One region of the Paenibacillus sp. G2S3 genome, then DNA from elsewhere that is predicted to be linked to it. Evidence: a T-box and tRNA genes for the amino acid it is inferred to sense, from the RefSeq annotation. Region 1 holds a T-box; the other holds one or more tRNA genes.
What was found. The T-box of region 1 lies ahead of tyrS (tyrosine--tRNA ligase). A T-box ahead of a tRNA ligase gene usually reads a tRNA of that ligase, here a tRNA-Tyr.

Region 1 (15,890 bases):
CCAGCATATCTACAAGCGGCTTGTAAGTGTGGAGGCCATTCAGCCACATTGTTGATTGGAGCCTATAGTGGAGAAGTGCTCATTGGATTTGCGGAATGGCGAAGAATGGAACAAATGTTGGTGCTAAATAATTTAAACGTGGATGCAGCGTATCGCAAGGATGGCATTGGTGGAATGCTCATGGCGTATGGAGAGAAATTAGCCGAGAGGGATGACATTAAGAAGCTGGTACTGGATGTGTTCTCATGGAATGAACAAGCTCATGCTTGGTATCTTCGTCTTGGTTTTGAAGAAGAAGGACGTACTTACTGGTACGTAAGGGATTTGGGTCGTTCATTTGCGGCTAGTGCAGATGTTATTGCTGCTGGAGCGGAAATGGAGGATGAAGAAGTGGCTTACATTATTGATGATTACCCAATGGCAGAGGCACATCATCTAAAGTACGGATTTTCTTCCTTTAGGATTAGAACGAAGCAGAAGACTTCAGTTGTGGGTCGGCTCGGCGAGCAGTATTTTCGTATCCAACTGCAAAGTGGGGATTGGGCCGGTGGATATCCATTAACCGATGTGTTACTCGACCTAGACCGGGAGAGAAAGCTGTTATTGCTTTCATCCGATGCATTCTTACGGGAGAGAGACCCGGCGCTAAGCTTAAGCACTGAAAGTATACGTATGATCAAGATATTGGATTAGCAGCGAATGCTTCCGAAGTAAGTTTTTCGAAGTACCTCAAGGAAACATACGCTAAGATAACTTTTTGGAGGCGACGTATGAGTGATTTCATTGTGCTTAATAGCTCGCATTCTGAAGAATGGGATGCTTATTTGAATCAGATGGATAGGAAGGATATTTATTTCGCAGCAGATTTTTTTCGGCTGTTCGAGGATGATGATCATCAACAAGCAGAGCTGTTTGTTTTTAAGCAAGGTGAGAAGCTCATCATTTATCCTTACTTACTTCGTTCCATTAGCCATCTTCCCGCAGTCATCCAACTGGGACTTGAAGGGGAATGGTACGACATCAGCACACCTTATGGATACGGGGGACCGATATCTAATGTGTCTATTGGAGCTGAACGAACGGAGCTGTACCGACAATTCAGTGAAACGTTCACAGATTACTGCAGAGCGAAAAGGATCCTGACCGAGTTTGTAAGATTTCATCCTTTCATAGGCAATGCCACCGAATTCCAAAACGGGCTTACTACAGAGCTCAATCGGAATACAGCTTATATGGATCTCACAGTTGGCTCAGAGTCAGCGCTAATCCAGAACTATGGCAGCAATCATAAAAGAAATATCCGTAAAATAAAGTCAGCTCCATTCACCATTCGAAAGTCGGATCTTAAGGAGCGGATCGAACCTTTCATCGAGTTATATTATGGTACGTTAAATGATTTACAAGCAGATCCCTTTTATTATTTCCCTCAAAAATTTATAGAAGATACAAGCCTTTTGCAAGAAGGGCGGGTAGCCCTGTTCGAGGCGATGGATGGGGAAAAGGCAGTAGCGGCAAGTATTGTGCTTCTTGATCAACCATGGATGCATTATCACTTATGTGGTTGGGATCGGGCTTATCTGCAGTGGTCACCCACCAAATATCTCATTCACTCAGCAGCTGTGTGGGGGATGGAGAATGGGTATGAAAAATTCCATCTCGGTGGGGGATATAAAGGCAACGATGAATTGTTTCATTTCAAGCTAAGATTTGCTACTCAGCTAGAGCCACTGGACTATTATTTAGGTAAGCGAATATTTTTTCCTGAGGTGTATGAACGTATGATATCGCTCTGTGACACTGCGATTACTGGAAATTACTTTCCACTCTACCGGCATCCGTCTTTCTTAAATCAAAATATCAAGGACCACGCTCTGAAGTAAGTCAATAAGATATGTATTCCATCTGGATTAAAGCATCCAAATGGAGAAAGGGGCAAGGCATGAGTATTCGTCAACCAAGCATTCTACCACGAATCTTATTATCCCCACCGCATGTAAGTGGACGTGAACAGGCGTATTTGGAGGATGCACTTCATTCTGGCTGGATCGCTCCCATTGGACCACAAGTCGATGCTTTCGAGCGTGAGATGGCCGACTATACAGGTTCAAAGGGTGCACTTGCGTTAAGCTCTGGAACAGCGGCAATTCATCTTGCACTTCGACTTGCTGGTGTCTCTCAAGGAGATTACGTGATTTGTTCGACGCTCACTTTTGTAGCTAGTGCCAATCCTATTCTATATTTGGGCGCTACACCTGTATTCGTAGACTCAGAGCCAGAGACATGGAATATGTGTCCACTAGCCTTTCAGCGGGCCTGCCAGGATTTGAATGACAGAGGGCTATTGCCTAAAGCAGCTGTTGTTGTCAATTTGTATGGGCAGAGTGCAGACATGGAGCCAATTGTAGAAATTGCGAATCGTTATGGCATTACTTTAATAGAAGATGCTGCTGAATCACTAGGTGCTTTTTATCACGGAAAGGCTAGTGGTACTTGGGGCCGGTTCGGAATCTATTCTTTTAACGGAAATAAAATTATTACAACCTCAGGTGGAGGCATGCTTGTGTCGGATGATACCGAGGCATTAGAACAAGCCCGTTTCTGGTCTACGCAAGCACGTGACACGGCACCACACTATCAGCATTCCGAAATGGGTTACAACTATCGGCTCAGTAATCTGTTGGCAGCTATAGGCCGGGGGCAATTGGAGCTACTAGAGGAAAGAGTTGAACGACGTAGATATATTTGTCAAGTGTACTTAGAGCGATTGGGATCCGTTCCGGGTCTTCATTTTATGCCGGAAGCGCCTAATTGCCGCAGTACACGTTGGTTAAGTGCGCTAACGATTGATGATGAGATCGCCGGTTTCTCCTCTAATCAACTCTTAAAGTGCCTGGAATTTAACAATATAGAAGCCAGACCTGTATGGAAACCACTACATTTGCAACCTCTGTTCGAGAACGCCTTCTATTATCCTTACATGGAGGGTCATAGTATATCTGATCAATTGTTCACAAAAGGTGTATGTCTACCTTCCGGTAGCTCTTTATCGGACGATGATCTGGTACGCATAATGAGTGCGATAGAGTCTTGCCTTCAGAACCGCTGAAATATTACTTAGCGATCCATCCGTTAGCACCGGTTCCGCTTTCTTTCACATATAAAGTGGCTTTAGCTACACCATCTGTTCGCATAGCCAGACTGCCAACCGGAGCGGTTATCGTTCCCTCGGGCGAACCTTCCACGATGAATACTGCCGGAAGCACTGTTCCTCCAACAAGTCGGACTGCCCGTTTGAAGTTGCCATAGGTAGAGAACCATTCAGTTAAAGCATACGGATTATACAAGGTGCCAAGAGAAGTACCCTGCATGGCAACCAACGTTTCAAATTCTAGAATGCGTTTTACCTTTACAGATCGGGTATCAAACACTGCTACATTGTTCAGGTGCAGGTAGGGCTTAGCTGCACCATAAGAAGATGCTAGCACGACTTGATTGGTTCCGCTGTTACGGACAATCATATTGTCGACAGTAACCATTGCGTCTGACTCTGTTGTGAATAATTGCAAAGTACTGCCCGTTAAGTCCTGTGCATCTATCGTCCCCACATAAAGATCTCCTCCGTCGATTCGGACTCCGCTTGCTAAGGTGGAACCCGAGCCGTACATCCCTAACGAGCCGATATGCAATCTTGGTTTTCCTCCAGCAGCATTAAACGCAGCGTAGATCGCAGGGCCGCCAATTCCATCGAACTTTGCGCTTGCGATATCAATAAATTGCGAATAGATCGTTTGTAGACCGTAATTAGCCTTATGATCCGTCGAGCGAATAGACAAATGGTTGATTTTTAGTGTCAGTCCATAGGACAGCAATGCTGGACTTACTGATCCACTTACACGCATATCCAGTGAACCGATGTCGAGAGTCCATAGTCTCGTTATCTCATCTGAAAGTCCAGTTGTCATATCATTGCCGAAACCAATAGTTGTCAAGGAGTCGAATCGCTGATAAAAGCTCCGCGTTCCCTTGAATATGTCGGGTTCTACATCGAGTGAATTGGCGCCATTAAACCCAGGTGCACCACCGCGACTGTTATTTAATACCGCTCTGTTGACATGAAGCTGGTCTACAAAATGGACTACGAAGTTCTTTCGACCAGCCGTTTCACAGTACGCATAACCGATATGCACATTAACAGATGGGATATCTTCTGTTCCTCCAATGAAAATATTATCCCCATAGCAATCATGAGAGTACACCGATTCGATCGTTATATTTTGTGAAGAAGAAATGAACAAGCCATGAAGTTGATCGTTGACGGCTGTTTTAACAGTCGAAGCACTTCCGTCTATTTCGAGGCTGCCGGATATCGTGATGTTTGAGGCGTTTAACATGACCAGAACTCGAGTATCCGATGGTGGGTTAGGGGCAAGCACCAATTTTGAGCCGACTTCAAAGCTTAGGTTAGTTCCGGTTGGAATACGAAGACACCACCAGTCTAGGACTGAAGGGTTACGCATGTGGCCGGAAGAGACTTTATATACACCAGGCGGGAAAATAACAACCTTGCGTTTGGCGTTTCCAGCATTGATTGCATTTTGAATCGCGACGGTGTCATCTTTGGTGCCATTCCCTGTAGCTCCATAGGATCGAACATTCACGTAACCGTTAGTTTCAGGATCTAATTTAATAGAAGTGACCGCGCCGTCCGCTATAACGGACGTTGTTACAGAATTATCTGGAATAGGTGCAGTTGCCATATACTTCACTCCTTTATTTTTTGATTTGAAATATAAGGCTAAATTTCACGTTATATAACATCCTTATATTTCTACGAGTAACGGTTGTCGTCCAAAAAGGATGGCAACATCGTTTCTTCTTAAGTATTTTATGTGAACTTTTCTACAGATGCACGGTACAAAGAGCACTCTTAAAGGGCGAAAGGAGTTTTTTATTTGAAGGTGTTAGTAACTGGGGGGCTTGGTTTTATTGGGTCACATGTTGTTGATCGGCTTATAAGAGAGGGGATCGAAACTGTAATTGTAGATAATTTATCGGGTGCTTCCGGCTCATTCTATAGAAATCCTTCCGCACTTTTATATCCGTACGATATTCGGGATGAGACAGTGGGCGAAGTTTTTAGCCGTGAGAAGCCGGATGCGGTCATTCATCTGGCTGCACAGATCGACGTAAGAGAATCACAGCGGAATCCTTTGTTTGATGCGAATGTGAATATTGTTGGCACACTAAACGTCCTGCGGATGTGTGAGGCGCATCAGGTTGAGAAGATCGTGTACGCCTCATCGGCTGCTGTATACGGTAATCCTGAATATTTGAGCATTGACGAGAAACATCCCTTAAATCCTGAATCTTGTTATGGGGTATCAAAAAGCGTCCCTGAGTCCTATATACGGATGTTTGCCAGCATGCATGGGCTGAAGTACACCATTCTCCGTCTTGCGAACGTATATGGACCTCGGCAAAGCTCGCATGGCGAAGCGGGTGTCGTTTCAATTTTTCTGGATCGCTTAAAGCAAGGTAAGGAGCTTGTGATCTATGGGGATGGAGAACAGACCAGAGATTTTGTGTATGTTGAGGATGTCGCACAAGCGTTTGTAGATGCGGCTTGTACAGGTGACACTGCGGATAATCAGATCATAAATATTAGCTGCGGGGTGGCTACCTCCATTAATACGATTGTGGAGATGATAGGCGGTATTACAGGTCGAGAATCCCAGAAAACTTATGAACAGGCTCGGCCGGGCGATATTCTTCACAGCTACTTGAACAATAGGAAAGCCCATGAGTTGATGTCCTGGTCTCCTAACCATGACCTTCACCAGGGGTTGGAGAAGACGATTGCGGCCCGATTGACCGTAGGCAGTACTGTGGACCATTAATCGTAAATATCGAAAGGGGTTATCCCTATGGAACGAAAATTAAATTCAGAAATGTTTGTTCTGCGTAGTATAGCCTGCTTAAGTATAGCGCTGCTGCATGCTTTATATCGCGTCTATGACGATGGTAATACGCCTTGGGTAGAGTCAGTGGGTCTACTACTTACATTTGGCACGCCCGTATTCGTATTTATCTCCCAATTCGTATTGTCTTTTGCTTACCCGGATAGAATTCCCGCGAGATTTTGGGAGAAACGGATCAAGTATATATTACTTCCCTACTTTTTTTTCGGGGCTTTATACGCAGGGTTAAAAGGATTGGATATGGCAAGCAGTGAAGGGATTCCGCTTCTTCAGGCTTTTTGGTATTTCCTCTGGCGGCATTTATTACTAGGAGATTTTCACGGCTATTTTATCCTCATTATTTTTCAGTTTTATGCTTTGTTTCTCTTATTTCAAAAGCATGCCAAAAAATTCAATCCACGTTCTATCCTGATTTCCTCATTCGTTATAAACGTTGTATATTTAGGTTTTTTCAATTTCACCAAGCCCGTGGATACGGTAGCCGCACATTATATCTGGGATAAATTATATTGGGTATTCTCTCCGGGGTGGATTTTCTACTTTACTGTAGCGTACTACTTGGGACGAAATGAGAGTTGGTTCCGGGAAAAATTAAAACAGTTCCGATTAGCAGTCTACATTCTTCCGATTGTAACTGGGGCGCTTGTGCTGTTCGTGAACGGGCAAGGCTGGATTACAGCACATAGTTCTAAGAGAATTGATATGTTACTTTTCGCCATGAGCATGATTCTACTACTCTTCACAGTGGCTTCTTCATTGAAAAAAGTGCCGCGTGTGCTGGAGTGGAGTAGCAGATACTCCTTTGGCATATACTTGCTTCACCCGTTGTTATTGGCTTTGTTTGTTAAACTTCCTGCTTCGTTCGGGCTGCAAAACCTTGGACTACTCAGTGTGCTGCTCCAATTTATCGGGTGTGTAGTGGGCTCGGCGATCATAATGAACCTCGCGAATCGTATACCAGGCGGAGCCTTTGTATTCGGTCGTATCGGGATCGGGATTAATCAGAGGAAACCCCCGAAACCGCTGGATAAGCCCATAAGCTCGAGGATAGGAAACATCAGCTAGCTTATTTTGTAGCTAAGTTATTTTCAATACTGTATATTGCCTGTTCAGCACCATATCTTAGAACGGTTTGTTCCAATTGCATACCTAATTTCTCTAATAGTCTGCAGGAGGAGAGATTAGCAGTTTGTGTCTCAGCGATTACTTTGGATAAATTTAATTCATTGAAAGCGTAATTTAAAATTTGCTGAATAACTTCTCTAGCATACCCATGTCCCCACCATTCTGGCAGAAATTCATATGAAACTTCTGTGTTTATTCCGTCCGTATGGCTATCTAAAGAAACTAATCCAATACAGCTATTAAGGTCTTTCAGCCAAACGGTCCAATAATGTGCCCCTTGGTCTGAACGTTGTAATGTGTCCAAAAACTTACTATAGGTATGCTCCTCAGGTATCGCTCCACCTAAGTATTTTCTTGCGTTTTCATTGATATAGATCATCTTTAAATCTTCAAAGTCATTATCATTTAACCTAAATAAGCTACATCTTTGGGTCTCCAAATCTATTTCCTCCTTAATTTTAATTTTAATTATCCATCTCAATATAACATCATGCTCCGATAAACCACATCCACAAGATGTGGTTTTTTGGGGAAAGTTAGATATGAGGCATACTGCACGCTTTGGACCGTATTGCAGCTATTTTTTAATTTTTGCTCAATTTCGCGACAGTTTCGGACCGCATGGATCTTATTTCCATAAAATCAAACGTTTTGGTAGTTATTTTTAGTGAATAGCTGCATCTGAGTCCTATAATCTAGCAAAATGCCCTGAACTCTTAAAATAAGGGCTCCTAAGTCCGATCAATAATCGAGGGGATCTGAAAAAGTTGGAATTATCGGGGAATCCTATTATAATAGGTGTCTTGATTAATGTAATTATGAATAATTAACCAATTACAACCAGAGAATAATGCAGGCTTGCAGAACATTAGGAGGAAATGAAAAGTGGAACTTGGAATAAGTACTTTTGTCGAGACAACGCCCGATGTCCAAACGGGTGAAACAATAAGTCATGCAGAACGACTACGTGAAGTAGTGGAGGAAATTGTACTTGCCGAAGAAGTGGGGCTAGATGTATACGGAGTGGGTGAGCATCATCGTCATGATTATGCAGCTTCATCACCTGCGGTTGTGTTAGCTGCGGCAGCATCTTTGACTTCGAAGATTCGGTTGACCAGTGCCGTAATGATCCTGTCTTCAGCAGATCCCGTACGTGTATTTCAAGATTTTGCAACTTTAGACGGCATTTCGAATGGACGTGCTGAGATCATGATCGGCCGCGGCTCGTTTACAGAGTCTTTTCCTTTATTCGGCTATGATCTGAAAGATTATGAAGAATTGTTCGATGAGAAGCTGGAATTGTTATTAGCTATTCAAAAGTCAGAAAAAGTAACCTGGAGCGGCAAACATCGAGCGGCCATAAACAATTTGGGTATCTACCCGCGACCGGTTCAAGATCCGTTACCGATTTGGATTGGGAGTGCTGGAAGTCCAGAGTCTGCGATCCGCACAGGGGCATTAGGTCTACCTTTTGTTTTGGCAATTATCGGCAATGTTCTACCGCTTGATTATGCGAAGCATGTGCAGCTATATAAAAAAGCAGCGGCTGAAGCCGGATACGATATTTCAAACCTGCCTATTTCCTCACACTCACACGGGTTTATCGCTGAGACTAATGAGTTAGCGCTGGAGAAGTTTTTCCCTTCAACGCATGCTCGGACCAATGTGCGGGCGAAGGAAAAAGGCACACCTCCATACCATCGTTCCGATTATGATGACGCATGCAGCTTTGATGGCGCTCTTTATGTTGGTGATCCAGAAACCGTTGCTAACAAAATTATTCATCTTCGCAAGCATGTGGGAATTACGCGATTCTTTTTACATATGCCCCACGGTACAATGCCTCATGAGGATGTTATGCAGGCGATTAGACTGCTGGGAACGGAAGTAGCCCCTCGTGTTCGTGAAGAAGTAGCGCGCTGGGAAGCAAGTAATCGTTAACGAATAAGCTGCGTCCTTAGGACGTGGCTTTTTTTTTTTGTACGGTATACTAAAGAAATGAATAACGTTGTACGACACAGGAGGGGGGATGGAGAGCATACATTATTTATCTCAATTCAATTTGCTTCAATCGTTAGCGCTGGAAGATTTAATGGAAATGGAAGAGTTAACTCGAATAACAGTAGTCCCGAAAAATACATATATCCAAACACCGACAACCTTCTCTGAAGGATTATTTTTTGTGAAAAAAGGAAAGATTCGCTTATACCGATTGAATGTGGAAGGGAAGCAGTTTACGTCGGATATTCTGAGTGAGGGTAACATTTTTGGTGAAATGAACGTGATTTCGTTTGGAACTAAAGATCATTACATTGAGGCCATGGAAGAGTGTCATATCTGTACAATTGATCCTGCGAGATTTGAAGAGTTCGTAGCAACTCGACCTAGATTCTTGATGTCATTAATGCAAGTATTGAGCGATCGTATAAAAAGTATGAGTCAGTTATCGCAAAATCTAGCCATCGGAAATCTGCATGATAAAATATTGTGCGTTCTTTTAAAGCTATCTGCTCAGTTAGGTGTTAAAAACGAGGACAATTATTTCAAAATCAATGTTCCGCTGTCACATCAAGAAATCGCTAATTTGATTGGCGCAAGTAGAGAGGCAGTTACGGTGGCATTGCAAGAATTGGTGAAAGCTGAGGTGCTTCTGACAGGGTTCAAAACTATACTTATCCACCGTGATAAGGTCTTGGAAAGAAACTTATAAAGATCATGACTTGTAAATGAGATTACATCTTTATGGATAGAAATACCCGTATCCTAGATAAGAAGAAGGTTATCCAAGCCTTTAAAATCATAGGTGAAGGGACGATTTCTATGGAACATAGGAAGGGAGCTCGAAAAGTTAGCGATATTCCCGCTGAGACGATAGAACTCCTACATAAAGGAAAATTACAGACTGTAAATTTAACGGAATGGCTTGCTGTGGATCATTTGGTTTTGTTGGAAAATGTGCTGGACGAGCTAAGTTTTGGACAGGAATCCCAACCTATTTTACAAAGGCTGAACGATTTATCGGAAAAGAAAATCATGAAGCTCATACCGGCTATCGCGCGGGAGTGGCAACTGGTATTGGACTGCAAATCAGAGGTGGAGCAATCCCGAGTATTTACAGCTTTAGCACAGCATCGTTCCGATAGTGTCCGCTGTTGGGCTGCCTATATGATTGGTCTAAATCAATCTTTAAGTCTTTCACAAAAGCTAACGGCTATCCGTCCTTTTGCAGCGGATGATCATTTTGGGGTGCGTGAGATTTCATGGATGGCTTTAAGGGAATCGGTCATTGCAGAGTTACACGAATCCATTAAGTTCTTAGAGAGCTGGGTTCATGATCAAGATCCGAATATAAGGCGGTTTGCGATCGAATTGACGCGGCCACATGGGGTGTGGGCGAAGCATATTACTGCACTCAAAGAGAACCCAGAAATTGCACTACCGTTATTAGAACCACTTAAGTCAGATCCCGCAAAATATGTCCAGGATTCTGTAAGTAATTGGTTGAACGATGCGAGTAAAAGCAATCCGGACTGGGTGCTACAGCTTAGCGAAAAGTGGTTGATTTCATCGGACTCCAAGGAAACGAAGCGGATTGTAACCCGGGCTACAAGGAGTATTACTGATCTGTATTGAAAATGAAACTTCACTGTAGAATGGAATTTAAAACGTCAAACACTATGGGCTAATTAGCTAATAAGTGTTGGCGTTTTTTTATATAGAGAAGAAGTGGACTTGGATTATTAAAGGTATCTGATTATTGTGATTTATTATTTAAACCAAAATACGTATAAATATTTATATTGTTAATCGGGAATCCATCTGTTATACTCAAAAACACAAAATGTTATAAAACATAACATTGAATTGAGCTGAGGAGGATTGAACTATGAAAAAACAAATTTTTCGCAATGTAGGTGTCACGTTATCGGTCTTTTTATTAGCGAATTCGTCAATTAATGTTATGTATGCTGACGTTTCAGAAGGTGGGTATAAACCGAAAACGCATGTTCTAAAGGCAAATTCGGAGACCGTCCGCTGGGGGAATATTGGTAAGGGTGATCCAGCTTTAACGGTACGTTCGGGAGATATTGTAACGGTCGAGGCTATTACGCATCATTCCGGTGATGATTACGATCGAATGATTAAGGGGGATGCGGGAGTCGAAGATATTTTTCATTGGATAGAAGGGGAGAAGAACGAAGCGCTTCGTGGACCAGGTGTACATATTATGACGGGACCAATCGCAGTAGAAGGTGCTGAGCCTGGGGATATTCTGGAAGTGAAGATTCTGGACATGAAGCTGAGACCTAATGGAAATGACAAGTATGCTGGAAAAACCTATGGTGTGAATGCCGCGGCGAACTGGGGTTATCTATACGGAGATATGGTTGAGGAGCCGAAACAACGTGAAGTGGTCACCATCTATGAGATGGATACTGAGGGTGGTACCGATTATGCAACAGCTGTTTATAACTACAAATGGACAGTGCAAACCGATCCGGATGGTCAAGTGCACCCGACAATCGACTACCCAGGTGTTATTGTAGACCATAATACGATTGATAAGAATTTTGATGTATTGAAAGGTGTAAAGATTCCAGTACGTCTCCACTTCGGTACGATGGGTGTGGCGCCTAAAGAAGCGGATATCGTAGATTCAGTACCTCCTTCATACAATGGTGGCAATGTTGATGATTGGCGGATTACTGAAGGTGCAACGATGTATTATCCTGTATCCGTACCGGGTGCGCTACTGTCAATTGGTGATCCGCATGCCGGTCAAGGGGATTCTGAGATTAACGGAACTGCCATCGAGACATCAGTCACTGGTGATATTCAAGTCATTCTTCATAAAAAGGAAACGCTTAACAAAAAGCTGGATGGGTTAAGCTTCCCATTACTTGAAAATGAAAACGAATGGGTTGTACATGGCTTCAGCTACGCGAATTATTTGGAGGCACTCGGAGCAAGTGCACATACGGATATCTTCAAAAACTCATCCATCGACAAAGCGATGAAGGATGCCGCTCATAAAACAAAAGATTTTTTGATGGCTGGAATGGATTTGAGCGAGGATGAAGCATATTCACTGATTTCTGTGTCCGCGGATTTCGGAATTACACAGGTGGTGGATGGAAATTGGGGCGTTCATGCCTTGATAGACAAAGCACAATTCGGCGAAGCGGAGCGCAAGGCAGTGGGATTACGTAGCAGCTTTGAAGGTTTTGGTGCGAAGGTGAGCTGGAAGCCGGCTACTCAGACGGTTACTATTAGCTATAATAACAATGTTCTGGAGATGAAGGTCGGAGCGACAACGGGAATGTACAATGGAGAGATCGTAAAGCTCGTTGCTCCATTAGAGGTTGTAAAAGAGAAGGTTGAGGTCAGCGAATATTTCGCGAATTTTTATAAAGCTAAGCTATCTAAAACGGAGTAGGTTGAATTAGCAATCATTTCACAATCATAATAAGATCCAAACCAGAGAAGAACCGTCTTTATTAAGTCGGTTCTTTTTTTATATATTTAGACCGTCCTGATTTTTGTGGCGTTTTAATAAGATTTGGTTTTCTACACGGACTAGTCCGTCCAGACAGTAGATGGATTCATGCATAAACCGTTCCATCTCTTCAAGATTCTCAACCAGAATGTGAATGTGAAGAATGCAAGGCCCTGTCATTTCATAAAGTACGGCTACGCGTTCATTTTCTTTTAGGACTCCGACAATATGATTTAAATGGGCAGGCTCCACTTCAAGCTCCAGATACGCCGAAATTTTCTTTCCTAATTTTTCTGCATTAATAACGATTGAGAATTGCTCAATAATTCCTTGATTGACGAGCCGATCAATACGATCCTTGACCGCAACGCTTGATAAATTAACTTCTTTAGCTAGATCGGTGTAGGAAATTCTGCTGTTTTGAGTTAGGCGTTCTAAGATATGATTATCGATAGGATCAAGCATACGGAATGGTTCACCTCTTTTTTCGTAATTGTAACAGAAAAAAATAGGCAATGCCTAGTAGTGCGTCACAGCAGGAGTGTGTCTCAGCATTCTCAGCTTAAGATGTTGACATTGAAGAATTATTTCACTATACTGGCTGTAATCTTATATACGATATACGTTGAAGAAGCCCAGTAGTAGCTTAGTCCCTGTTTCAGAAAGCCGGGGGTTGATGAAACCCGGTACACACTAAGAGTACGAATTACACTTTGGAGTATCTCGGCTAACACCGAGCGGAATGGCGAACGATATCTCGTCACGAGTGGCATCAATGCTGTGTTTTAGCATTAGCGTTTCATTGGTGCAATCTGGGTGGTAACACGGTTATTCAATCGTCCCTATGTCTACAATAGACAGGGGGACGATTTTTTTGTTTTTTAAATATAAGGATTTATATGTTTCAATTCATCAATAGGATTTCTACTAATTTAAGGGGTGTTAGGCAATGAATATTATCGACGAACTAGAATGGCGCGATGCCATCAATCAACAAACCGATGCCGAAGGGCTTAGAGAATTGACCAACCAGAAATCCGTTTCGGTGTACTGCGGCGTAGATCCAACGGGTGACAGTATGCATATTGGTCACTTGATTCCGTTCATGGTGCTCAAAAGATTCCAGCTTGCAGGACATCGTCCGGTTATGCTAATTGGCGGTGCTACGGGTACGATCGGTGATCCAAGTGGACGACAATCCGAGCGTTCATTGCAGACGCTGGAGCAAATCCAAGCTAACGTAGATGCGCTTACCGCACAAATGAAAAAATTGTTCGTTACTGATGGCGACAATCAAATTCGTATGGTGAATAACTACGATTGGACGCATAAAATCAATGTGATCGAATTTTTGCGTGACTATGGTAAGAACTTCAGCATCAATTCGATGCTTGCCAAAGATGTTGTAGCGAGCAGATTGGACAGTGGAATTTCCTTTACAGAATTCTCCTACCAAATCCTGCAATCCCTAGATTACCTGCATCTGTACCAGCATGAAGATGTGCAGCTACAAATTGGTGGCTCCGATCAATGGGGCAACATTACAAGCGGTCTGGATCTGATCCGTAGAAAAGAAGGATCTGAAGCAAAAGCATTCGGTTTAACGATCCCGCTTATGCTGAAAGCTGATGGAACAAAATTCGGTAAATCAGCTGGAGGAGCAATCTGGCTGGATCCGAACAAAACGACTGCGTTTGAGTTCTATCAGTTCTGGGCGAACACCGATGACCGTGATGTTGTGAAATACTTGAAGTACTTTACGTTCCTATCTAAAGAGCAAATTGATGCGCTTGAGGAAAAAGTACAGAGCGAACCGCATAAACGCGAAGCACAAATAACACTTGCTGAAGAAATGACCAGATTCGTACATGGTGAAGAATTGCTGGAGCAGGCTAAACGCATTACTGCCGCACTGTTCAGTGGAGATATCAAATCCCTAACTGCGGATGAGATCGAGCAAGGCTTCAAGGAAATGCCTACTTACGAAACTACACTGGAATCTAAAAATATCGTAGAGTGGTTGGTTGATCTAGGAATCGAGCCATCTAAACGTCAAGCGCGTGAGGATATCACCAAAGGAGCAATCTCCATGAATGGTGAGAAAGTTAGCGATGTAGCGCTGGAAGTTACAGCTAGCGAAGCTATCGGCGGCCGGTTTATCATTATCCGTAAGGGCAAGAAAAACTACAGCTTGGTGAAATTGTCCTAGAAGAAATGATATTATTTAGCCTTCCTTATATGTATAAGGGAGGCTTTTTGTAATGACCGACATTTTCATTCTGAGGCTAGAGTCTTTTTTTTGACGTATTAAAGTGAAAATGGAAAGGTAAAATAGTGAAAATTATGTTAAGCTTAGGTTTCGTGTGATTTATGGATTAACATGATAATCAGAAACCATATTGGAAAATTAGGAGTGGTAATTTGAGAAGACAAAAACCAATGACCATGGAAGAATTGATGAATGAGTTACAAGGGCAGAAAATGAATCAAGAAGATCCCAATGAAGTATCTTTTGAGAAGTTGTTTAATGAAGAGTTTATGAGTAAGTATTCCAATTTCAAAAGTTTCGATGAGTTTGTAATCAAAGGGAACTTTCAAGTAAAGACAGAAGAAGATGTTGCTGACATACCTGATGAACTTTTTGATCGTCATGTAGTTAGAGAGACGAAGTTTGCGGATTGGAAATCCATGCTGGAAACAGCAAATAAGGAATACGTTCGTAATTAAAGTAACAGTGTTCTGGTAATGCTCTATTCATCTTCAAAGAAAATACACTCCCCATTATCTCAACAGACAATGGGGAGTGTATTTTTTTATCTCTAGATATTCGACAAGCTATGATGTTTTACTCATCGTTGAACTACATGTCTATGATTTAATTGAAGATATAGGAAATAGGTGTACTTACATAGGAGGGGCAGAATCGTATGACAACATGCATACAGACCTCGAGGCCTGAGACTCTTCATATCATGTGGAAAACCGTCTCAGAGGATTGTAATCTAGCCTGTGATTATTGCTATTACAGTACAGCAGGGGGACATCCTCATCATCCGATCCGAGTGATGGATACGGATCTTCTGGAGCGGTTTATCGCTCAGTACATGAATAGATCATCAGGTATAGCGACGTTCTCTTGGCAGGGTGGGGAGCCACTATTGGCTGGACTTCCGTATTTTGAACGTGTGATTTCACTCCAAGCTAAATCCGCTCCACCTCATACGATGATAAGTAATGCACTACAGACCAATGGAACGCTAATAAATGAGAAATGGGCGGAATTTTTTAAA
Region 2 (15,890 bases), 2.9 Mb from region 1:
CTGTACAGACAGGTCAAACTGGCCGTGCTTTGTAAACAAATCCAGCATATGATTCAAAAAAGGAACATCCGTCTCCAGCTCCGAAACTCCACTTCCATCTACGTTAAGTGCCAGCTTGATATCCGTCTCGTTTGTTTTACGGCTTAGTCCTGCTTGGCGCAAGGCTTGTTCATTATTGTTCTCCATATCCGTCTCCACCTTTTCCTTCGTTCTTGAGTCGAATCTCAATCGCTCGTGCGTGGCCTTCTAACCCTTCGCGTCGTGCCAGCTCTATAATGGTCTTCCCATCCCGCAGGAGGGCTTCCTTACTGTAATAGATCAGACTTGATTTCTTTATGAAATCATCCACATCCACTGGCGACGAGAAGCGTGCCGTACCGTTAGTCGGGATAATATGATTCGGTCCGGCAAAATAGTCGCCCACAGGCTCCGAGCTATACGCTCCCAGGAAGATCGCTCCAGCATTCTCGATGCTGCCCACAAGGCCCATTGGATCCTCGACAACAATCTCTAGATGCTCTGGTGCCAAACGATTCACTACGGAGATTCCTTCCTCCATAGATTCCACAACAATGATCGCACCGTAATTTTCTACGGATGAACGGGCGATCGCCTGACGCGGCAGCTCCTGTAGCTGACGCTCCACTTCGGCTGCCACGCTATCCGCCAAGCTTTGCGATGGCGTGACTAGAATCGCTGAGGCCATCTCGTCATGCTCGGCCTGCGAGAGCAGATCCGCTGCGACATAGGCCGGCTCAGCGGTCTCATCTGCGAGCACGACAATTTCGCTTGGCCCCGCGATACTGTCGATGTCCACGGCGCCATATACCTCGCGTTTTGCCAGCGCGACGTATATGTTGCCGGGTCCACAAATCTTATCTACCGGCGCTATGCTCTCCGTCCCAAAAGCCAAAGCAGCTACCGCCTGCGCTCCGCCCACACGGTAGATTTCATTCACTCCTGCTTCTGCGGCAGCAACCAGAATGTAAGGATCAATCCCTTCTTTGCCGCCGGTGGATGGCGGAGTGACCATAACGATCTCCGGCACGCCTGCGATCTGTGCAGGGATCACGTTCATCAGCACCGAGGAAGGATAAGCTGCCTTACCACCAGGAACATATACCCCTACCCGCTTCAGCGGACGAATAATCTGTCCCAGAATCGTGCCATCGGGCTGCAGATCCATCCACGAATTCCGTTTCTGTCTAGCATGAAAAGCCCGGATATTGGCTGCAGCCGCTTGAATAGCGGATACGAAAGATTCTTCTACTCGACCATAGGCCGCCTGAAGCTCTTCCGGCGTTACCCTCAGCTGATTCGGCGTAAGCGTGACCCGATCAAATTGCTCCGTGTAGCGAAGAAGCGCCGTGTCTCCTTCTTTTTTAATCGCGGCCACAATTTCCTTTACCGCCTGATTTTGCTCTGGCGTACCATACTCCACTTCTCGCTCAAGCTTAAAATCCTTGCTCGATACAACCTTCATCGCTGGTTCCTCCCTTTACCCCTTAACATCTGGTCACCTACCGCAAATTTGGTTCCCCTATAACCGCCTGCAGTCGATCACACAGCTGCTGTATCTCTTCATTTTTCATCCGATAGCTCACACGATTCGCCACAAGACGGCTCGTAATTTCGAATATGCTCTTCATTTCAATTAATCCGTTATCCCGCAGCGTTTGGCCGGTCTCTACCATATCCACGATACGATCGGCGAGACCAATCAGCGGCGCAAGCTCGATTGAACCATTCAGCTTCACGACCTCAACCTGCTGTCCCTGTTCTCTGAAATACTTCGATGCTACATTCGGATATTTCGTCGCTACACGCTGCTGAATTCCCGGCTGCCAGTTCGGCAATCCGATGATCGACATCCGGCATCGAGCGATGCCAAGATCAAGCAGCTCGTATACATCACGATCTTCTTCCAGCAATACGTCCTTGCCCACGATTCCAATGTCCGCCACACCATATTCTACATATGTAGGTACATCTACTGGTTTCGCTAATATAAACTCCATGCCTGCCTCAGGCAGTGGAATAACAAGCTTGCGGGATGCCTCACCGTCCGGTGGAATCGGAAGACCCGCCTGGCGGAACAGCTCAGCAGCCTTTTCGTAAATCCGACCTTTTGGCATAGCGACCTTCAAAATCTGTGCCATCGTTAAGTTGCCTCCTTTTCCATCTCCATGCAAAATTTATCTTAACCGCTCATTCTTACTAGCGATATCTCAGCCATGCTCACTTACAAAAGATACGAAGGTATAGATTTCGCCGTACCGCACACCATCTGCTTCGACCGTGTCCGTATCTAGACGCTTCACCGTTTCAAGCTCTTCTGGACCTGCTGCCAGTCTAGTCACTACTGCGTGACCTTCCGACCGCAAGCGTGTTGCCTCTTCCAGACCTTCTTTTCTGCGAGTAGCATCGTATTGAATCAAGATAGGCAGCTCTTCCTCTTCGTTTGATCCGGCCACACCATCGAGAATACGATTCGTTTTTAAGGAAAAGCCTGTAGAAGGGATCGGACGCCCAAACTGCTGAAGGAGATTATCATATCTACCCCCACTACATACCGGAAACCCTAATTCCGCTGCATACCCTTCAAAAGTCATCCCTGTATAATAAGAGAAGTCCCCGATCATCGTCAGATCAATCAGCACATGCTGTGATACGCCATAAGAGACCAGCACCTCCCACACCTTGCACAAATGATCTATCGAATGACGGGCAAGCGGATGATCGCTAAGCTCCAGCGCCTGTCCACAAATCTCCTTGCCTCCACGCAGACGCAACAGTCCATCCAGTTCGTTCTTCTGAGCTTCCGTCAGATCCAGCCGGCGTAAAGTCTCCCGAAAAGAGACATAGTCACGGCCCAGCAAATGACTTTTCAGCTCCTCCTGAGCCTCAGGTAATTGTGGAAGCGCCTCTTGAAATAAACCATTCAGAAAGCCTACATGCCCCATCGCGATTTTAAAAGACTTCACACCCGCAGCCTGCAACGATGAAATCGCTAGCGCCACTACTTCAGCATCGGCCTCAGGTGAATCGTCACCTACCAGCTCGACCCCTGTCTGGAAAAACTCCGCTTCACGCCCTGCTTCTTCCTCAATGGCACGGAAAACATTAGCGTGATAGGACAACCGCAATGGCAATGGCTCATCCTTCAATAAAGATGCCACAACACGGGCAACCGGAGCTGTCATTTCAGAACGAAGCACTAGCGCCTGACCACGATTGTTAAGCAATTTATAAAGCTTTTGGTCGGACGTAGAGCTAGCTACGCCAACTGTATCGTAATATTCTAGTGTCGGAGTCATCATTTGCTGATAACCCCAGCGACTCATGCAATGCAGTACATCATTCTCAATTTTACGTAGTTTCGTTACGGCCCGGGGCAGATAGTCCCGAACGCCAGACGGCTTCTCAAATCCCTTTGGTTTGGACATCTTCATTGTTCACCTCATCAGTTATCATTAGATACTGTTTATGTTTACTTTACTATGGTAAAGTGGTAGCAAATTAAAGTATTTTCAATATCGTATCATGGTCACTGCTTTTTCGTCAATCTAACGGGGTAAAGCTATGACTTCAATTCTAATGCTTGTATGCTTAAAGCTTGTCTACCTAGGTTGAATTGTTCACAAAGAAAATCTGAATCAAACACTTATGTACTTCGAACCAATACTTGGGAATCCCTTTATTTTGCCTCCACGTTTATCCAATACTATAATGAGCTAATATGATTGTACTTCATAATTCTGTAATTAGTGTTCTAAAAATCTACTTACAACTAGAAAGAAGGGCTAATGCGTGACTAAATCCTATATGATTGGCGTTGATATTGGAACTACAAGTACCAAAGCAGTTCTCTTCGAGGAAAAAGGAGCCATCGCTGCACAAGCTAATGTAGGATATCCCTTACATCAGCCCTCACCCTCAATAGCGGAGCAGGACCCAGAACAAATCCTGAGTGCAGTCTTCCATACTATCTCTGAAGTTATGCGGCAAAGCGGTGTATCTGCGGATGCAATCCTATTCGTCTCCTTCAGTTCAGCCATGCACAGTGTCATTGCAGTTGATAAACTGGGTAAGGCCCTAACTGCCTGCATCACATGGGCTGATAATCGCAGTGCCGGATGCGCACTTCGTTTGAAGGATGAGCTAAACGGCCATGAATTGTATCTACGCACAGGTACACCTATACACCCAATGTCTCCGATCACCAAGCTAATGTGGCTTCGGGAAGAACATCCAGAAGTGTTCCAGCAAACCTTTAAATTCATTTCCATAAAAGAATACATATTCGCAAGACTGTTTGGCGAATACATCATCGATCATTCCATTGCCTCTTCCACAGGCATGCTCAATCTGGAGAATCTAGAATGGGATAAAGAAGCTTTGGAGATTGCCCACATTACAACAGATCAGCTCTCGCGGCTTGTTCCCACCACGCAGATCATGCAAGGGCTGCTCCCTGGTCTGGCAGAGGAGCTTTTGCTGCTCCCTACAACTCCATTTGTTGTTGGCGCCAGTGATGGCGTCCTGTCCAACCTCGGCGTAGGCGCAATTGAGCCCGGTGTAGTGGCCGCTACAATTGGAACTAGCGGAGCAATTCGTACCGTAGTGGATCACCCGCTCACCGATCCCAAAGGACGGACCTTCTGTTATAACCTAACCCCAAAACATTGGGTAATTGGAGGACCCGTCAACAATGGCGGTATGCTGTTCCGTTGGGTAAGGGATGAGTTCGCCGCTTCTGAAGTCGAAACCGCCAAACGTCTCGGCATTGACCCCTACGAGGTTCTAACTCGCATCGCGGAGCAAGTTCCTGCGGGGAGCGGCGGACTTTTATTCCATCCCTACTTGACCGGGGAACGGGCGCCGCTGTGGAATCCGGATGCCCGCGGCTCCTTCTTTGGCCTTTCTATGAATCACCATAAAGAACATATGATTCGTTCAGTACTAGAGGGCGTAATCTTCAATATGTATATGGTTCTCCTTGCTATGGAAGAGCAAATCGGACGCCCAAGCAGAATCCTTGCCACAGGCGGCTTCGCCCGCTCCTCAGTGTGGCGGCAGATGATGGCTGATATCTTTGATCAGGAGGTTGTCATTCCGGAGAGTATCGAGAGCTCCTGCCTCGGGGCGGTTGTACTTGGCCTTTATGCAACAGGTCGAGTCGATTCCTTTGATGTCGTGTTTGACATGATTGGTTCAACCCATAAGCATACTCCAATTGATGAACATACCAAGATCTACAAACAGCTGCTGCCGATCTATATTTCTGTCTACCGTAGTCTCGAAAGCCAGTATCAAGCCATTGCAGAATTTCAGCGGGAACAAGCTGGAGAATAAGGCAAAAATAAAAAGCGTCGGCTACCCACATATGTGGGAAAACCGACGCTTTTATATATTTCCTTGCAAAAGACTATGCACTTTTGGATCCTGATTTCGCTTTCTGTGGACCCGATCCGAAGATGATCCAGGCTAATTTCGTATATCGGAAGGCTAGAGCTACTACCAGCCAAGAACCTAGCAACGCAAAGAGCCAACCCCCAGCAATCGCTGCGGTATATGCAAGGGAACCCCCGTGAAACGGTAATTTTCTATAGAAGAAGAGCAGTAACGGATGCAGTAAATAGATTCCGAAAGAGCAAACTCCGGCAGATAACAACAGTCTTGTGAGCAAGCTACGGCCCGCTCCGTACAGTAAGAAGGAAGCTTGTAGCAACACCACACAAGAGAGCAGCGCATGAAGGTTAGAGAATCCCTCATACCATAAACTATTGATGACTGTTTTCTTCGTATAGTTGTTAAACCATAGCTCAACATGAACAACCCCTGCTACAATCCATAACAACCACAATGTAATCCATACCGGACCTTTACCGGCACGCCAGCCTTCACGTGAAGGTACCAGCCATTTTTTCAAAGTAGGATAATATACTGCAATCCCAGCACCCAGCAAGAAATACGAGAAATAAGTGATTGCCAGACTGCCTTTGGACAACTGCCAATACCCGTTATTAGTCATGTATTTATTCAGCAGTACAAAACCCCATTGTAGAATTAATCCGATTAGTGGCGCCCAAGCCGCCAGACGACGAACCTTTTGCAGACACCACAGAATGAGCGGAAATAATACGTAGAACTGAATAATGATAATAATGTAATACAAATGCGTGTATGCCGTTCCTGTCCATAAATACTTCCAAAGCTTAGAAGCCATCTCCCCTGGAGGTAAGCTCCATGTATGACCCGCCGTCATTTTTAATGCGAAATACAGCAGCGAGAATAGTACATAAGGCACAATAATATAAAGCAACCTTCTACTATAAAACTTCCCCAGCGTCTTTCCGCCCAGAGGACGATCAATATAGTTATAGAACAGCACGAACCCACTCAAAAAAATGAATGAGGGTACAGCGAACTGGCTAAATTTATTAATAAATAAGAACGGATGAAACATATTTGTACCTAGTGTCTCCGCCAACGTTCGCGAGGTAGCATGAATAGCTAGCACTGCGAAAATAGCAATCGCTCGAAATATATCCAGCTGCGGAATTCTTTCTTTTTGTCTCATTATCTTTCCTCCTGTTAAGCTCCGCATCAAAATGATGCCTAATCAAGTATTAACCTTCCTCATCTCATCCGAGGCATGTCCTGACTTCACCTTCGAACTAGACTCTAGAGACCGAGGAACACTCCCCAAAAAGATCCATGACTTAGGAATTCGGCGAAAAGCAAACTGCACCAAGAACCAGCTTCCTCCCAATGCAAATACAAGTCCCCCATAGATGAAGAAAACATAAGTTAGCGACTCTAGGGGAATCTGATATCGGAACCTGCGATATATCGCCAGCAATAGCGGATGAATCAAATAAATCGCAAATGAAAGCTCACCTAAACGAGTCAAGAAAGCAACGATCACACGAGGGGCCTTACGATAAAGCAAAAATGTAGCGTACAACAGAACCAATGCCGATAACATCGTATGGACATTCCATAACAGCTCGTACCACAGCGAATCCGTCCACACCCCAAAATGGCGGGCCACATACCATAGCTGCACATGGATAAAGGCTGCAATTAACCACAAGCCCACTAATAGGGCAGTCCATCCTTTTTGCTTGGCAGGCAGCTCTCTCCATGGCTTTATCAGCCATAGCTTCACCTTCTCAAAGTGAATGGCGATATAAGCCCCCATCATATAGTAAGCCAGGTAGGAGATCGCTAAGCTCCCTTTTTCAACAATATGCAGTTCGTATTTATTCCAGAAAATAAACCCCCACTGAAGAGCAAACCCGAGCGGCACCGCCCATCGTACTAAGAATCGGGAGCTCTGCAATAGCTTAAGCAGCACTGGAAAAAGCAAATAAAACTGAATGGAAATAAAGACAAAATACAAATGCGCATATGCGGAACCCGAGAATAACGCTCTAGAAAAGCTTAACAAGTTGTCTCCAAGGTTCTGCGTCAATCGTCCGTTCACATATAGAGTTAGTGCATAATAGCCCATAGAAGCTAGCAAATAAGGCAGTAAGATATACTTTAATCGACGACGATAGAAATTAATGATCAAGCTGCGTGTCACAGGACGACCATAATAATTATAAAACAATACGAAGCTGCTTAGAAAAATAAATGAGGGCGTGCCGAATTTAAAGAAAATGTTAATCCAGTTCAGCCAATAATAATAAGGAGAATGCAGTGCCTGCTCTCCAGCAGCAAAAGATGAGGCATGCACATGCAGTACACCTAATATAGCTAATGCTCTGAAAATATCCAGCTGGGGCAGCCTTTCCTGTCTCGTAGTGTTCATGTTCTATTCCTCTTCTCTACTATGATGGTTGTTCATAGAGACGCTAAGCGGAATGTGGAAACTGAAAATACCAGGAAGACTGTACCTGCTGATTTTACATTCTGATATTAGAAGCTGAATGCTAGCGTGGGATTCGCCTTATCACTAACGATAATTATATCGAATGCATCTGTTTAAAAAACTTAAGAAGAACTTAAAGTTTCCTTAATAATCTTCTCTAGGACGCAAGAAACCCTGCAGAACCTGCGCTAAAAAAACGCAATATGTAACTGCAGGGTTAAGAAAGCATCACTTACACTTGTTCCGATTGTTCTTCCGTTGAGGAAGGGCGCAGCTCCCGCAGTGGATTACCTCCGACAAAAGAGCCAGCCGCTACGTTCTTGTGTACCACCGAACCAGCCGCTACAACTGCCCCATCTCCGATGGTTACGCCGGGAAGAATCGTTGTATTCGCGCCAATCAATACATTTTCACCGATCACTACTTCGCCCAGACGATATTCCTTGATCAGATACTCATGCGCCAGAATCGTCGTGTTATAACCAATTATAGAATTCTCACCCACCGTTATTTTCTCCGGGAAAAACACATCCACCATCGCCATAAGGCCAAAGGCCGTGTGTTTACCAACCTTCATTCCAAGTATCCGTCGATAGATCCAGTTCTTTAACGGTAGAATCGGGCAATAACGGGCGATCTGAATAAAAATAAAGTTGCGGACACCCTTCCACGGGCTGACCGTACGATAAATGTACCAAAGTGAGTTATGACCTTCTACAGGATATCGGGTTACGTTTCTCACGATTCACTCGTTCCTCGTTCCACAATTTCTATAATATCCCTCATGTTATGGAGGATATAGTCAGGATCATACTTGCGGAGAGTGTCTTCGCCTTTTAATGACCACGATACACCAGCCGCATATACGCCTGCAGCTTTTGCTGACTGAATATCAACTGTACTGTCACCCACCATAAGAGTTTTACGAGGATCAACGCCAAGGTTATTGACAGCAGTCAGAACAGGTTCTGGATGTGGCTTTGGTTCAGTAACATCGTTCACCGTCACAATCGTATCCATGTACTTTAGCAAATCAAACATCTCGAGCGATTTAATCGTTGTAGGTCGAATCTTAGTGGTTACAATCCCCATTTTAATCCCACGACGTAAAAGCTCCTCCATCGTCTCATTCACCTGAGGAAAGGGACGTACTAACTCATCGTGATGTTCATAATTATAAGAGCGGTAGGATTTTTCAAGCGCACCACTTACATCCTCAAGACCAGAGAAGACTCTCATCTGTTGCTGAAGGGTCGTGCCCATATGTGGAATAATCTCTTCCCTGGTGAGTGGAGCTAGACCATTGTCCTTCAGCGCGTACATAAACGAACTAATAATTAGCTCATTCGTATCGACAATCGTTCCATCTAGATCAAAAAGAACGCATTCTATCATAGTTTTACTGCTCCTTCTTATCTCCATCCGCTGGCTGTCCTTGCCCAGGTTGTTCCCCCTGACGAGCTTTCTGCGGTGTATTTGCTGCGCTTTCCGGCACTACACTATCTGCATGAATCGGCTTAGTGCACACGATAGGATCAGAATAATGTGCTTTAGGCTCTCCGGTTACCCGACGAATAATGATAAGTAGTACAGCTGCGACGATGATCAGTAGAGCAAGTAGCTGAGAAATACGGATATTTCCATAGCTTGGGTCCAAGTACCCTTGTTCAAAACCTAACCATTCCATCGGTTTCCACAATCCATTCATAAAGGATGCCAAGCCTGCACTTCCATTAAACGCTAAGCTGTCCGTACGTATGGCTTCGATGAAGAAACGACCGATGGAATACCATATAAAGTAAGACATGAAGATCTCACCGGCACGCACAAATTTCTGACGACGGAGGACCATGAGAAGTGCAATGCCCAGTAAGCTCCAAAGAGATTCATACAGGAAGGTCGGATGATGAAAAGCATCGCCTATGTACATTTGATTCACAATAAAGTCCGGTAAATGCAGTTTATCCCGTAAAAATGACTCTTCAACCACACTTCCGTATGCCTCTTGGTTGACAAAGTTTCCCCAGCGGCCAATCATTTGACCCGCGAGTAGTCCAGGTGCACAAATATCAACGATACGCCAGAAAGGGTAGCCCTTATAGCGGAAATATATAATCCCACAAATAATGGCTCCAATTAACGCACCGTAAATAGCGATGCCACCGTTCCAGATCTTAAAGACATCTATTAAATTGTCCTTATAATCCTCCCATTTAAACGCTACAAAATAAATCCGTGCCCCAATAATGGCCGAGGGCACACCCAGCAGCAGCATATCCATAAAAAATTCTTGTGGTATACCAAACCGTTTGCCCTCGCGGATCGCAAGAAATAATCCCGCGAGTGCACCGAAACCTAATATTAATCCGTACCAGTGTACTTGCAGTGATCCAATTGAGAAGACAATAGGATTTAGTGCTAATGGGAACATTCTCTCACACTCCTAATCAAGATCATCCATATCTTCAGATATGGTCGCAGTTAACTTATTCGTGAACTGCAGGGCTGCATTAAAGCCCATTTGTTTCAGGCGATAATTCATTGCTGCAACCTCTATAATAACTGCGAGGTTACGCCCTGGACGTACGGGAATCGTTACAAGTGGAACATCTGTATCTATAATCCGTGTCGTTTCCTCGTCGAGTCCAAGTCGGTCATACTGCTTGTCTTGTTGCCAAGCTTCCAATCTAACAACAAGTGTAATCCGTTTATGATTACGAATAGCACCCGCACCAAAAAGTGTCATTACATTAATGATACCTACTCCACGAATCTCTAATAAATGACGAATTAACTCAGGTGCTGTACCATGCAGCTGGTTATCTGAAGTCTGACGGATTTCCACTGCATCATCAGCAATCAATCGATGTCCGCGTTTTACAAGTTCAAGGGCTGTTTCACTTTTACCAATCCCACTACTACCCGTAATTAGCATACCTACACCATATACATCACAGAGTACGCCATGAATAGTCGCCGTAGGGGCTAGTTTTCCTTCTAAGAAGCTCGTCAAACGACTGGAGAAAATAGTCGTAGCCATAGCGCTGCGAAGCACTGGAAGAGCCTTTTCATTACTTATGTCAATTAGCTCCTGAGGTACATCCAAACCACGTGTAATTACAATACAAGGTGTGTTGTCATTACAAATTCCACGAAGTCGACTTTTCCGCTCAGTTTCAGGCAGCATGGAGAAAAAAGCGAGTTCTGTTTTGCCTAGTAATTGAACACGTTCTTCTGGATAATATTCAAAATAACCAGCAATCTCTAGTCCTGGGCGATTCAGGTCATCGACCGTAATGGGTCTCTTTAGACCTTCCTGGCCGGAAATAACCTCTAATTGAAAATGCTGTACCAATTCAGATACTTTTACTTTCTTAGCCATGTAAGTTCGTCCTTTCGTTACCTGCGGTATTTGTCCGCTTACTGCGTCCGGTTGGCAGCGATCTCATTACATTCCGGAGGTAATTCTCCTGCTATCTTAATTGATAACGCTTATGAATGCAATCTTAGCGCCTAACCAAACAAGGTCCATCTAAACAATAAAGCCACCCTTTCGGGTGGCTTTATCAAGAGAGAAAAGATCTTTACAATCTTATCCCAACAAAATGTTAGCTTCGGATTCTTTATCAAAGAAGTGAATTTTGTTCATGTCGATAGCCAATTTTGGCTTGCTGCCTTCGCGAGTAGTGGAACGTCCATCTACACGAGCGATTACAGTAGATTTACCAAGGCCGCTCAAGTAAAGGAGCATTTCGTGACCAAGGTTTTCAGTAACATCAACCAATGAAGTAAAGATTGTGTTCGGAGAAGCTTCCAAGAATACTGGCTCTTCATGGATATCTTCTGGACGAACGCCCATGATTACTTCTTTACCGATGTAACCTTTGTTACGGATGATTTGAGCTTTTCCGCCTGGTACTTCAACATCAAGGTTCTCAGCACGGAAACGGATAGAACCGCTCACTTCAGACAAAGTACCATTGATAAAGTTCATTGTAGGGGATCCGATAAATCCAGCTACGAACAAGTTTGTAGGTTCATTGTACAACTCTTCAGGGGAAGCTGCTTGTTGAATGATACCATCATACATAACTACGATGCGATCACCCATTGTCATAGCTTCTGTTTGGTCATGCGTTACGTAGATACAAGTAGTTTCAAGGCGTTTAACCAGTTTAGTGATTTCAGCACGCATTTGACCACGAAGTTTAGCATCCAAGTTGGAAAGAGGCTCATCCATCAAGAAGACTTGTGGATCACGTACGATAGCGCGTCCCAAAGCTACACGTTGGCGTTGACCACCGGAAAGCGCTTTTGGTTTACGTTCAAGCAAATGCTCGATATCAAGAATTTTAGCAGCTTCGCGAACCTTCTTGTCGATTTCATCCTTCTTCACTTTACGAAGTTTCAAACCGAAAGCCATGTTTTGGTATACGCTCATATGCGGATACAGGGCGTAGGATTGGAATACCATCGCGATATCGCGGTCTTTAGGTGCAACGTCATTAACTACACGATCGCCAATGTACATTTTACCTTCGGAGATTTCTTCCAAACCTGCGATCATACGCAAAGTTGTGGATTTACCGCAACCGGAAGGTCCAACCAATACTAGAAATTCCTTATCTTTAATATCAAGATTGATATCGATTACTGTTGCTTTATCTGAACCCGGGTATTTTTTGAAAATATGCTCTAAACGTACGCCTGCCATTGTATTTCCCCCTCGAGTTAATTATTAATTAATTAAAATAAAAATTCTGTTTCCTTGTACATTTATATTACCCCAGTCGGGACACTATGGCTATTTGTAAGGTTCACAAAAAACCTATTTCCTTTTCGTCACTTTATACAAAAGCATAGTAAGCTTCACAATAGCAGCGTCCCCAAAGCTTCTTACATCTGCACCAGTCTCTTGTTTTATCTTATCCAGACGGTATAGCAGCGTATTACGATGGATATATAACTTCTTGGCGGTTTCACTTACATTACAGTCCATTTCAAAAAAGGTCTCCAAAGTTAGCAGCGTTTCTTTATCTGATAGTACAGTGGAATAGTCGCCAATTTGTCCAAGCAACTGTTTACGGCGCGCATCAGGAATGCTGTTAACCAAACGTTCCAAATGCAGTTCCCAAGGTAAATGAATATACTCTCCTACTTGAAAAATACGACCGAGTACAATCGTCTCCCTGAGTAAAGCCACAGATCCCGTCAACCCCTTAACAGGGACTATAGGAGGAGCTACTGCCAAATGGAATACGCCTACCCATTCACTCGCTATCAGCTCATGTAAGCCCATACTTGTCTGTGCTAAAAGATCATCTACGCTCTCTTCTTCATCATCCTTATCATCCCCGCCCGTAAGCAACTCCTTACGAGCTAAAATTAACCACTCTTTCTCTTGAAGGGGAATAAGGAGGATTTCGTTCTCAAAATAGCTACGTAGCAATTTCATCAGTGAACGATAAGAGATCTGCGGACTATGTGCGATCTCACTACTAAGGAGGAATGGAATCATGTCACCGAACAAACGCCCTTTTAGGCTCATCTCATCAGGAATTTCAGAATCATTCTTTTCTTGCTCTAGCTCCGTGTTTAACCAGGCACCAAGTTGCCGTGCCTCCACTTCACCTTCTTCTCTAAGCCCTGTAGCCTTAAGCGCAATAGCAAAATTTCGAACTGCATAGTTGACCAGTTGTACTTCCAGAGAGGTGAGCCCCTCCATTTCTACCCAAACAGCGGTTATACGCCCGTCACTCTCATACAAAGGTGCCCAGAGATGACCCTCATGGATAACCAACTGATCCTGTGCTTCTAATCCCATGCTAAAAAGAGAAGCTGAATGCTGCCTCCCTAACTGCTTGATTCCGGTTCTCTTTCCGGTGAGCTGCTCTAAATTTTTCCGCAATGTCTCACTATCCATAGTCACCATGCTCCACCACTTTTGCTCTTTTCGCCTATTTTAGCATATTCTCTTATATTATGTTAATCGCTTCACTAGCGCGCTACTATAATACAACCATAAAACACAAAAAAAGCCACCACCATAAGGTGATGACTTTCTGTTTGGGATGAGCCATGAAGGACTCGAACCTTCGACACCCTGATTAAAAGTCAGGTGCTCTACCAACTGAGCTAATGGCTCATAAATGGTGGGGGATGATGGATTCGAACCACCGAACACGTACGTGAGCAGATTTACAGTCTGATGCGTTTGGCCACTTCGCTAATCCCCCAGGGAAAAGTGGCTCGAGACGGATTCGAACCGCCGACACGAGGATTTTCAGTCCTCTGCTCTACCGACTGAGCTATCGAGCCATATTAAATTGACATAAAAATAAAGTGGTAGTATTAAACTTCCCACCCTAGTCTTGTGGAAAAAAATGGCGGAACCGACGAGATTCGAACTCGCGATCTCCTGCGTGACAGGCAGGCATGTTAGGCCAACTACACCACGGTTCCGCATTGATAATAATGGTGCCGGCGAGAGGACTTGAACCCCCAACCTACTGATTACAAGTCAGTTGCTCTACCAGTTGAGCTACACCGGCACGGTGTGAAATAAATCTTAAAGAGATGAAAATGGTGGAGGCTGAGGGGATCGAACCCCCGACCCTCTGCTTGTAAGGCAGATGCTCTCCCAGCTGAGCTAAGCCTCCAGGTATTATGGTAGCGGCGAAGGGGATCGAACCCCCGACCTCACGGGTATGAACCGTACGCTCTAGCCAGCTGAGCTACACCGCCACAATAATTAGAAATGCTATGGATTGAAAATGGCGGAGAGAGTGGGATTCGAACCCACGCACCGCTTACGCAGTCTAACCCCTTAGCAGAGGGTCCCCTTATAGCCACTTGGGTATCTCTCCAAACGATATCAGTACCACAGCAATCCAAACAGGAATTTGACTCCCTGAAAACTGAATCCGAATTGAATTTGCGTTTTAAGTATAGGATAAGCCCTCGACCGATTAGTATTGGTCAGCTCCATGCATTACTGCACTTCCACCTCCAACCTATCTACCTCGTCGTCTTCAAGGGGTCTTACTAATTGGGAAATCTCATCTTGAGGGGGGCTTCACGCTTAGATGCTTTCAGCGCTTATCCCGTCCGTACGTAGCTACCCAGCCATGCTTCTGGCGAAACAACTGGTGCACCAGCGGTACGTCCATCCCGGTCCTCTCGTACTAAGGACAGCTCCTCTCAAATTTCCTGCGCCCACGACAGATAGGGACCGAACTGTCTCACGACGTTCTGAACCCAGCTCGCGTACCGCTTTAATGGGCGAACAGCCCAACCCTTGGGACCTACTTCAGCCCCAGGATGCGATGAGCCGACATCGAGGTGCCAAACCTCCCCGTCGATGTGGACTCTTGGGGGAGATAAGCCTGTTATCCCCAGGGTAGCTTTTATCCGTTGAGCGATGGCCCTTCCATGCGGTACCACCGGATCACTAAGTCCGACTTTCGTCCCTGCTCGACTTGTAGGTCTCGCAGTCAAGCTCCCTTATGCCTTTGCACTCTTCGAATGATTTCCAACCATTCTGAGGGAACCTTGGAACGCCTCCGTTACTCTTTAGGAGGCGACCGCCCCAGTCAAACTGCCCGCCTGACACGGTCCCCGTACCCGATAAGGGTACTAGGTTAGAACCTAGATACGATCAGGGTGGTATCCCAACGGCGCCTCCACCGAAGCTTGCGCTCCGATTTCTACGGCTCCCACCTATCCTGTACAGATCGTACCCAAATTCAATATCAAGCTGCAGTAAAGCTCCATGGGGTCTTTCCGTCTTGTCGCGGGTAACCTGCATCTTCACAGGTATTAAAATTTCACCGGATCTCTCGTTGAGACAGCGCCCAAGTCGTTACGCCATTCGTGCGGGTCAGAATTTACCTGACAAGGAATTTCGCTACCTTAGGACCGTTATAGTTACGGCCGCCGTTTACTGGGGCTTCGGTTCATAGCTTCGGATTGCTCCTAACCACTCCCCTTAACCTTCCAGCACCGGGCA

Region 2: it encodes a tRNA-Tyr, which carries the amino acid that the T-box ahead of tyrS (tyrosine--tRNA ligase) is inferred to sense. The anticodon was not compared.

The regions. Positions count from the first base shown of each region.
Region 1 is NZ_CP126095.1:3,954,099-3,969,988, reverse strand. It holds gene QNH28_RS17245 (GNAT family N-acetyltransferase) at 1-693, shown strand, start outside; gene QNH28_RS17240 (GNAT family N-acetyltransferase) at 771-1,880, shown strand; gene QNH28_RS17235 (DegT/DnrJ/EryC1/StrS family aminotransferase) at 1,940-3,106, shown strand; gene QNH28_RS17230 (glycosyl hydrolase family 28-related protein) at 3,111-4,757, opposite strand; gene QNH28_RS17225 (NAD-dependent epimerase/dehydratase family protein) at 4,959-5,897, shown strand; gene QNH28_RS17220 (acyltransferase family protein) at 5,925-7,043, shown strand; gene QNH28_RS17215 (GNAT family N-acetyltransferase) at 7,045-7,542, opposite strand; gene QNH28_RS17210 (LLM class flavin-dependent oxidoreductase) at 7,989-9,044, shown strand; gene QNH28_RS17205 (Crp/Fnr family transcriptional regulator) at 9,133-9,813, shown strand; gene QNH28_RS17200 (DNA alkylation repair protein) at 9,924-10,736, shown strand; gene QNH28_RS17195 (acetamidase/formamidase family protein) at 10,990-12,540, shown strand; gene QNH28_RS17190 (Lrp/AsnC family transcriptional regulator) at 12,619-13,065, opposite strand; T-box leader at 13,217-13,447, shown strand; gene tyrS (tyrosine--tRNA ligase) at 13,550-14,809, shown strand; gene QNH28_RS17180 (hypothetical protein) at 15,040-15,327, shown strand; gene QNH28_RS17175 (anaerobic sulfatase maturase) at 15,528-15,890, shown strand, end outside.
Region 2 is NZ_CP126095.1:144,475-160,364, reverse strand. It holds gene hisB (imidazoleglycerol-phosphate dehydratase HisB) at 1-186, opposite strand, end outside; gene hisD (histidinol dehydrogenase) at 173-1,483, opposite strand; gene hisG (ATP phosphoribosyltransferase) at 1,521-2,159, opposite strand; gene QNH28_RS00775 (ATP phosphoribosyltransferase regulatory subunit) at 2,229-3,446, opposite strand; gene gntK (gluconokinase) at 3,826-5,355, shown strand; gene QNH28_RS00765 (acyltransferase) at 5,429-6,583, opposite strand; gene QNH28_RS00760 (acyltransferase) at 6,626-7,822, opposite strand; gene QNH28_RS00755 (acyltransferase) at 8,115-8,624, opposite strand; gene ppaX (pyrophosphatase PpaX) at 8,621-9,277, opposite strand; gene lgt (prolipoprotein diacylglyceryl transferase) at 9,282-10,313, opposite strand; gene hprK (HPr(Ser) kinase/phosphatase) at 10,326-11,264, opposite strand; gene QNH28_RS00735 (ABC transporter ATP-binding protein) at 11,475-12,596, opposite strand; gene QNH28_RS00730 (PucR family transcriptional regulator) at 12,711-13,805, opposite strand; tRNA gene QNH28_RS00725 (tRNA-Lys) at 13,955-14,027, opposite strand; tRNA gene QNH28_RS00720 (tRNA-Tyr) at 14,033-14,118, opposite strand; tRNA gene QNH28_RS00715 (tRNA-Phe) at 14,128-14,200, opposite strand; tRNA gene QNH28_RS00710 (tRNA-Asp) at 14,267-14,344, opposite strand; tRNA gene QNH28_RS00705 (tRNA-Thr) at 14,358-14,433, opposite strand; tRNA gene QNH28_RS00700 (tRNA-Val) at 14,466-14,541, opposite strand; tRNA gene QNH28_RS00695 (tRNA-Met) at 14,550-14,626, opposite strand; tRNA gene QNH28_RS00690 (tRNA-Ser) at 14,657-14,748, opposite strand; rRNA gene QNH28_RS00685 (23S ribosomal RNA) at 14,831-15,890, opposite strand, start outside.